Regions from separate parts of the Sinobacterium norvegicum genome, predicted to be linked through region 1. Evidence: predicted binding sites of a transcription regulator. Region 1 holds the regulator's gene; the other holds the start of a gene.
What was found. Region 1 encodes sigma-54, which starts transcription at its own class of promoters, with help from an activator protein. Its sites were predicted from a motif close to TGGCACANNNNTTGCNNT; they were not measured.

Region 1 (4,357 bases):
CGATCGAGACAGGTACAACAATGGCTGGCCGCAGCCGCCACCGTCATTGGTGTCACTGCTGTTGCCTACTTCACCTCGCCGGATAACAATACCGGCGACCTGCTAGTGGCCGCCGTGATTAAAGCACCAGCATGGTATATCACCGAAGCCGATCACCGCAGTTTCGATGTCGACGGCAAGCTGGATACCCACTCGATTGCTGACAAAGCGATTCACTTCGATCACAGCGACACCTCTTTTGTGACTAACCCGGTCATCAAGAGTTACGAGGCCAGTGTGACAAAACAGATAGCCTCGGCAAAAAATGCTACGGTAAACCCTGATAAAACCGTACTATTAACCAACAATGTAGTGATTACCACCGGTAATACCGCTGCCGACAGTACCGTGCTGAACACTGAAATATTATTAATTAACACCGTACTCAATACCGCCGATACCAAAGAAGCGGTGACGATTACCCAGGCATCAGGCGTCACCAAGGCGACGGGGATGCACGCTGACTTCAACAAAGAATTTATTTCTCTACTCTCTGGAGTTCACTCTGTTTATGAGCCATAGCCCCCTAACAGCGATTGCGATTCTCTGCTCCTTGCTGACGGTCCAGCTGGCCCAGGCGCTGCCTACTGACCGCGAACAACCTATTCATATTCGCTCTGATCGCGCCGAGCGTGACGATAAGAATGCGATTACCACCTATATCGGTAATGTCGAACTCGACCAAGGCACGCTTCATATTGAAGCCGACAAAATTATCATCAACCAGGTCAACGGCGAATTATCCAAAATTCAGGCGCTGGGCAAACCGGCAAAATTGCAACAGCGCCCCGAAGAAAACAAGGCGATAGTCTATGCCCGCGGCGAAATCATCGACTATTATGCCGCCAAAGAGCTACTCGTTCTGACCCGCCAGGCCAGTATCGAACAGGATGGCACCCAGGTCGATAGCGAACAGATTGAATACCTCATGGCGGAAGAAATCGTCAAAGCCAAGGGCAACAAAGACCAACAAGAGGGCGATGGCCGCGTTCACGTAGTCCTCCCCCCCAGTAAAAAGAAGGCACCCGCCGCAGAGGTCACCCCGCCATCAGATAGAATACCGGACGAGGCCATACCCACCAGCGAGCCCGCGCCAGAGGCGCCAACTGACACTGACAGCACCGATAAAAGTGAGCAACCTTAGATGGCGACCCTGAAAGCCAACAATTTAGCCAAGGCCTATAAAAAACGTAAAATCATTCAAGATGTTTCATTGTCGATAGACAGCGGGCAAGTTGTCGGCCTACTCGGCCCCAACGGCGCCGGTAAGACCACTTGCTTTTACATGGTCGTCGGGATTGTGCCCCAGGATGCCGGCCAGGTGTGGATCAACGACACCAATATTTCCGCAGAACCTATGCACGGCCGGGCCAAACACGGGATTGGCTACCTGCCACAGGAAGCGTCAATTTTTCGCAAATTATCGGTGGAAAACAACCTGCTTGCGATACTCGAAACACGCCAGGATTTAAACAAGAAACAGCGTCATGCAAAAATGGAAGAGCTGCTACAAGAATTCCATATCACCCATATTCGTAAAAGCCTCGGCATGTCTCTCTCGGGAGGTGAAAGGCGCCGGGTAGAAATAGCGAGAGCGCTGGCCACAGAGCCTGAATTTATCCTGCTCGATGAGCCCTTTGCTGGCGTCGACCCCATCTCGGTTAACGAGATCAAAGGGATTGTTAATCACCTGAAGTCCAAAGGCATCGGGGTACTCATTACCGATCACAATGTCAGAGAGACCCTCGACATCTGTGACAAGGCCTATATCGTCAGCGAAGGCTATATTATTGCCGAGGGCACCGCAGAGACTATTTTGAGTAATCATCAGGTCCGCAAAGTCTATCTGGGTGAGCAATTCAAGCTCTAAACACAAAGGCTATTTTAAAGCTGGTCTAATGTTTGCTTGTCGTCGCGACTACCGATAAACTGACGCTGTATAAATTTGATAATAACTACTGCTTTTACAGAGTTACTGATGATTATAATGCCGGCCTTACTAGATTGCCGGCGGATATCCGGCTATTCAGAGAGCTCTTATTATTGCTATAACCGAAAATAGCAAACAGAGACTGATACGCGGTTCGCTTGGGAGAATCTGTCGCTGTGAAACAATCGCTGCAACTGAAAATGGGTCAGCAATTAACGATGACCCCGCAACTGCAACAGGCTATTCGCCTACTCCAGTTGTCAACGCTCGATTTACAACAAGAGATCCAGCAGGCTCTCGATTCCAACCCCATGCTCGAAGTCACCGAAGAGGAACATAACGCCTCACCGGAAAATAATTTAGAAGCCCTCAACCATACGACTGAGGGACCCGCCCAAATAGAAACAGCCAGCCCCGAAACGCCCGCCGATGCCGCTCAGTCTGATATCGATTGGTCAAACCCTGACAACATCCCCAAAGAGCTTCCCGTTGATACACAGTGGGATGATGTTTACCAGAACACCGGTGGTAGCGCAGGACCTGGCGGCGAAGACTTTGATATCGACAGCCGGAACAGTCAGGCCGAGGGCCTGCACGAGCATCTGTTATGGCAACTAAACCTCACTCCCATGTCCGACACCGATAGGGTGATTGGTCTCGCGGTTATCGATGCCATAGAGCCCTCTGGTTTTATGTCACTGAGTGCCGAGGAAATCCATCAAGGTTTTGAGGATGATCATCAGCTAGACATTGAACTCGACGAGGTAATGGCCGTACTGCATCGTATTCAGCAGTTTGACCCACCCGGTGTTGGCAGCCAAGATTTAAGAGAATGCCTGCTAATTCAGCTCAACCAATTACCCGAGTCCACCCCTTGGCTCAGTGACACCAAAAAAGTTGTCGAGCACTATTTACCGCTACTGGGCAACAAAGATTTTAATCAGCTAATGCGTAGAGCTCGCATCAAAGAGGCGCCACTGAAGGCCGTTATCAGCCTGATTCAAAGCCTTAACCCCCGTCCTGGTGATGACTTAGAGGCCAACAGCGCCGAATATATTGTCCCCGACGTCTACGTCCGCAAGGTCGATGAACACTGGCGAGTGGAGCTAAACCCCGATATCGCCCCCCGCATACGCATTAACAACGATTACGCCTCGCTAATCAAGCGGGCCGACAATAGCTCTGACAATACCTTTTTAAAAGACAATTTGCAGGAAGCACGCTGGTTCCTGAAAAGCTTGCAGAGTCGGAATGAAACACTGATGAAAGTTGCCAGCAAAATTGTCGAAATGCAGCAGGGTTTTCTCGACTACGGTGATGAGGCGATGAAGCCAATGGTCCTGCTCGACATCGCCGACGCCGTTGAAATGCATGAGTCTACGATCTCCAGGGTGACAACGCAGAAATACATGCACACCCCCCGGGGCATCTTCGAGCTGAAATACTTTTTTTCCAGCCACGTCAGCACCGAAAGTGGCGGCGAATGCTCATCGACGGCAATCCGCGCCATTATCAAAAAATTGGTGGCCGCCGAAAATCCTCGCAAGCCGCTCAGCGACAATGCAATGACCAAGCTGCTGGCAGAGCAAGGGATTAAGGTCGCCCGGCGGACAATCGCTAAGTACAGAGAATCCATGATGATTCCTCCCTCAAACGAACGCAAACAACTGGTCTAGACTATAGATAAGCCCGTCAAATATTGGGCGACAACCAAGATGCGGTATTCACACAGACAACAGGGCAATTACAGCCTGTAGCGACAGAGGATAAACATATGCAAATCCATATCAGCGGTCACCACGTCGATGTTACTGAAGCTTTACACGAATATGTCACCAATAAGTTTGGCCGTCTCAGTAGACACTCTGATAGTATTACCAACTCACATGTTACACTGACTGTTGAAAAAACCAGACACCGGGCCGATGCCACGATACACGTGACCGGCGCCGACATTGCCGCATCCTCGGAAGCGGCTGATATGTATGCCGCAATCGACTTGCTAACTGACAAGCTAGACCGTCAATTGCTGAAATACAAAGAAAAGCAAACCGCCAGTAATCATGGCTCCAGATAGCAAGACTTATTAAATTATCATGCAACTGCAAAATATTCTCACACTAGAACGCACCGTCTCAGGTGCGTCAGCCTCCTCCAAAAAACGCGTGCTAGAAATCATTGCAGAACATATCTGCAAGGATGTCAGCGCCTTTGATAACGAGGAGCTGTTTCAGCGTTTTAATGCAAGAGAAAAGCTCGGCAGCACCGGCATTGGCAAAGGCATTGCCATCCCCCACTGCAGAGTGCCCAACTGCCTGGGGATTACCGGCGCCTTATTCACCCTCGACAAACCCGTTGCGTTTGATGCCATCGATGATCAGCCTGTTG
Region 2 (4,357 bases), on a different contig from region 1:
GTTTGGCCTGCGCTAAGCTATTGCAGGCGGCAGGCGCTGACCCGTGTTGTATTTTCTGCAGTTTCGGCACGGTGCCCTGCGTTCAATCAAAGAATAAGGGGGGCAAGGTGTCAAGAAGGGGGTAAGTTTTTCGCCAAGTCATATGTATAGAAGAAAAAGTTATACCAATCCGCGTTGATTATATTATTTTGTTTGCATATAGTTCGCCCCTTAAGCAAATATCACTGCATCGATATTTGCCGATGTTGGTAGTAGAGGAACAGAAATGAACAATTTTAATCTAACTGAAATCAATGCAGAGCTTCGTGATAAGTCGCCGGAAGAGGTGATTCGTTGGGCGATTGAATTACAGAAGAAAACGATTCTAACGACGAGCTTTAGCCCTAATGCAGCGGTTATGCTACATCAGTTGGTCAAGGTTGATCGCCGTATCCCCGTGGTTTGGATTGACTCGGGGTATAATACTCGCGATACCTATAATGTCGCCACGCAGTTAACTGAAGAGTTACAGCTGAACTTATCAAGCTATGCGCCGTTAATGACAACGGCTCGCCGCGATGCGTTAATGGGTATACCGACCCTCGAAGATGAGGCGTTGCATAAGGAGTTTACCCGGCAGGTCAAGCTCGAGCCGTTCTCACGCGCTCTCGCCGAGCATCAGCCAGAGATATGGTTGACGGGTATTCGTAAGGACGAGACAGCCTTCAGAGAGACGCTCGATATTGTCTCCTGGGATAGTCGTGGCATTCTCAAGGTGGCGCCAATTTTTTATTGGTCTGATCAGCAGGTTGATCAATATATGGATGACAATAAACTACCGAGTTGTCAGCGTTATTTTGATCCGACCAAGGTTGAAGATAAGCGTGAGTGTGGTTTGCATACCAGTATTTAGTCATTGTTCAGACACAAAAAAGCCGCTATTAAGCGGCTTTTTTGTGTCTGAGTACTATGCAGTGACATCCATCGTCTAGGCCTGGTAAAACTGTGGCTCCGATGAGGCCGCCTTGGGGTCGAGAAAACCGTTGTTTTTAAGCTCGCTCAGCGCTGTCAGAATGGCTTTCTTGTGCTGCTGCTCCAGCCTTAACATCAACTGCTCATAACCGCGGCGCTCTTTACGCTTGAGGTCTTTCCAGTCCTCCTTGGTGGGTATGTGGCTGGTCTGAGTCGCTATGTCAGCAAAAATTGTATAGGGCAGGCGAAGGTTTTCATCGTGGCCCATGAAATCGAATAGGCCGTTGATGCGGATGCAGGCTTCGACCAACGGTACTTGTTCATCCATTGCCCCCAGGGTTAGCAGACGGATACTTTGCTGGGCATAGTCACGCCGTTGCTGCTGGTCCTGCATTAGTAGTTCAAGATTTTTATCGTTCTTCAGTTGTTTCTGCTTCACAGCAGTAGTGCTGCGCAGGGCAATGAAGGCCAGCGCAGAGACGATAACCAAGGCTGCAATCAATAACAGTATGGCGGTTGATGATTCCATAACGGTGTATACCCGAGCGTGATAAGTGGCAAAGTGCAGATAATACCATAGCCGGCGCTCGATATATCAGTGATTGAACGGTGGCGACATAAAGGCTTGATTCTGCTGTAAATGAAAAACGTCGAATCGTTCACGTTTTCGACAGCCGTATGTCGAAGTATTTAACATGGCGACATTTTTCAATAAATTTAATTTTATTAAGCTGTTGTTTTTAATGGTTAAAAAAGTATTTCTTTGTTGGCCTAGGAATTGCTTTATAAGAACCATGGGAGAGGCAGCTGAAATTGTTGTGGTCTTGTTAGAGGTTTAGCCGGACCAAATTTCAGCGGATTGTTTGATCACGTGGCGGCAACGGCCGCTGTTTATTTACTCGTCAGCATAACAATAAATATTAGCGAGGATTTACGCATGACAATAAAATCAAAAATAGCGGTTGCTGTAGTGGCAGTAGCTGCCAGTGGCATGGCGTCGGCAGGGTCGTTGGATCTCACCGGCGGTTATGGCAAAACCAGTACCTACTCGGCCAGCTCTGATGGTATCGGTGTCGATGTTACTGCCACTCGATATGGCCGTTCGGCGTCAGTGACGATGAACCGAGGTGGCTTGGGTGTGAAGGGTGGGGTGAATCACTTCCAGAGTATTGGTCGTGAGACCATGACGTTTAATTTCACCGATGCGGTCAGTCTTAAGAATATCTCTTTTGACAGTAAGACTTGGTACGATTGGACGGGTAGAGATAAGGTTAGCTACGTTGACAGCACCGGACTGAGCCTAACTTTATCGGGTAATTCTACCGATGGTTCATTTGATATCGGTCAGAATAATGTAGATTGGTTTACTATTTCTGCGGCAGGTAATTGGACTAGCACATTTGTTGATAGCATTAATTACGGTGAGTATGCTGTCCCTGTGCCTGCATCCGCATGGCTTTTTGGTTCTGCGTTGGTAGGTTTGGTAGGATTACGTCGTAAGAAAAAATAATTTATATTTTTTAGAGCCAGGGTTTGCCCCTGGCTTTTTTGTTTGTAATATTTGGTTTTTGTTAAAAATTCACTGTATTTGTCGTCGCAAAGTGACTAAATTGTTTTTTTGAATTATAAATTTCGTGCTGTTAGCTTCTAAAAAATATTATTGTTTTCTGATTTTTCTGTCTATCTTTATGTTTAGCGTGTTGGTCGTTTTGTGAATGGACGAGCCTGTGCAAAGCAGTTTGCTATGAGCAGGGGTGTTACGGCCATGACCATCATGCGTCAATGGCCGTTATATGGTAAGCGGACGCAAAGATAACAATAATGATTTACAAGGAGTTTCTAATGAAGTTAACAGCCAAGTTGGCTATGCCCTTGGTCGCCGCTGTTGTTAGTGTGGGGGCCTCTGCCGGCTCGTTAGATTTAACCGGTGGTTATGGTAAAACATCGACCTACAGTACCAGCTCTGATGGTGTTGGTGTTGATATTACCGCGACTCGTTATGGTCGCTCTGCTTCCATCACTAAAAACCGGCGCGGTTTAGGAGTGAATGGCGGGGTTAGGCATTTCCAAAGTATTGGTCGTGAAACCATGACGTTTAGCTTTACAGATGCAGTGAGTTTAAAAAACATTGCATTCGATAAACGTACTTGGCACGACTGGACCGGGCCCGATAAAGTCTCTTATACCGACAGCAATGGCTTATCATTGCTGTTGTCGGGAGATGCGACAGATGGTTTGTTCAATATCGGTGCTAACGGCATAGAATGGTTTACTATTGCCAGTGCGGGTTACTGGACGAGCACGTTTGTGTCATCGATTGAATATGGTCAATACGCTGTTCCAGTGCCGGCTTCGGCTTGGTTGCTGGGTTCGGCGTTGATTGGTTTGGGCGGTTTGGGTCGAGCGAAAAGACGACAATAGCAAGGATAGAAAACCATAAAAAAAGCCGCGATGTCGCGGCTTTTTTTGTGCTTGCTCAGTATGTCAGTTCGTTGACTTACTTCTTAATAATAACCGAGGAGCCGTGACCGAACAGACCTTGGTTGGCCGTAATCCCTACCTTGGCACCCTCAACCTGTCTGTCGCCGGCTTGGCCTCGGAGCTGCCAAGTTAGTTCGCATATTTGCGCCAGTGCTTGGGCCGGTACCGCCTCGCCAAAGCAGGCTAGGCCACCAGAGGTGTTGACCGGGATGCGGCCACCTATTTTAGTGTCGCCATTGCGAATGAGTTGGGCGGCAGTGCCGCGCTCACACAGCTGTAAATCTTCGATCCAGTCCAGCTCCAGTGCTGATGATAAATCGTAGACTTCTGCCAGGTCGACGTCGCTGGGGCTTATTCCAGCTTCTTCGTAGGCTTTCACCGGCAGCGAGGCGCGGAAGCTCTGGCCTTCAACCATTGCTGCGGCAGCCGAGTCTGTGGCGATATCGGGCATCTCAACGACAGAGTTGGCAAAGGTCGGCGTGACGGTTGAAATTGCAGCAACGCGGGGGGCATCACCCTTGCCAATCTTCTTGGCGTACTCGACGCTGGAGACAATCATGGCGGCACCGCCATCACTGGTGGCGCAGATGTTCATCAGGCGCAGCGGGTCGGCCACCATCGGTGACTCTCTAATATCATCGAGACTGAACTTCTTTTTGTAGCGTGCGTAGGGGTTGGTGAAACCGTGCTCAGCATTCTTCACCTTAATCATACTGAAGTCTTCTTCCGTATCGCCGTATAAATCCATTCGTCGACGGGCATACAGCGCGAAATAGGATGGGTTGGTGATACCGAGGTAGAAGCGCACCCAATCTGGGTCTTCCGGTCGGAAGCCCTTGGCGGGAGCCAAGAACCCCTTGGGTGTGGTGTCGGCACCGACAACCAGACAGACATCGGCCTGGCCGGAGAGAATCTTGGCACGGGC

Region 2: the regulator sigma-54 is predicted to act here: its motif matches at 1,719-1,736, upstream of L9P87_RS04935 (VPLPA-CTERM sorting domain-containing protein).

The regions. Positions count from the first base shown of each region.
Region 1 is NZ_CAKLPX010000007.1:45,793-50,149, reverse strand. It holds gene lptC (LPS export ABC transporter periplasmic protein LptC) at 1-561, shown strand, start outside; gene lptA (lipopolysaccharide transport periplasmic protein LptA) at 551-1,183, shown strand; gene lptB (LPS export ABC transporter ATP-binding protein) at 1,184-1,909, shown strand; gene L9P87_RS17280 (RNA polymerase factor sigma-54) at 2,146-3,645, shown strand; gene hpf (ribosome hibernation-promoting factor, HPF/YfiA family) at 3,744-4,046, shown strand; gene ptsN (PTS IIA-like nitrogen regulatory protein PtsN) at 4,066-4,357, shown strand, end outside.
Region 2 is NZ_CAKLPX010000001.1:1,118,081-1,122,437, reverse strand. It holds gene L9P87_RS17890 (GDCCVxC domain-containing (seleno)protein) at 1-125, shown strand, start outside; gene L9P87_RS04945 (phosphoadenosine phosphosulfate reductase domain-containing protein) at 266-892, shown strand; gene L9P87_RS04940 (DUF2489 domain-containing protein) at 968-1,480, opposite strand; gene L9P87_RS04935 (VPLPA-CTERM sorting domain-containing protein) at 1,889-2,461, shown strand; gene L9P87_RS04930 (VPLPA-CTERM sorting domain-containing protein) at 2,794-3,372, shown strand; gene L9P87_RS04925 (lipid-transfer protein) at 3,449-4,357, opposite strand, start outside.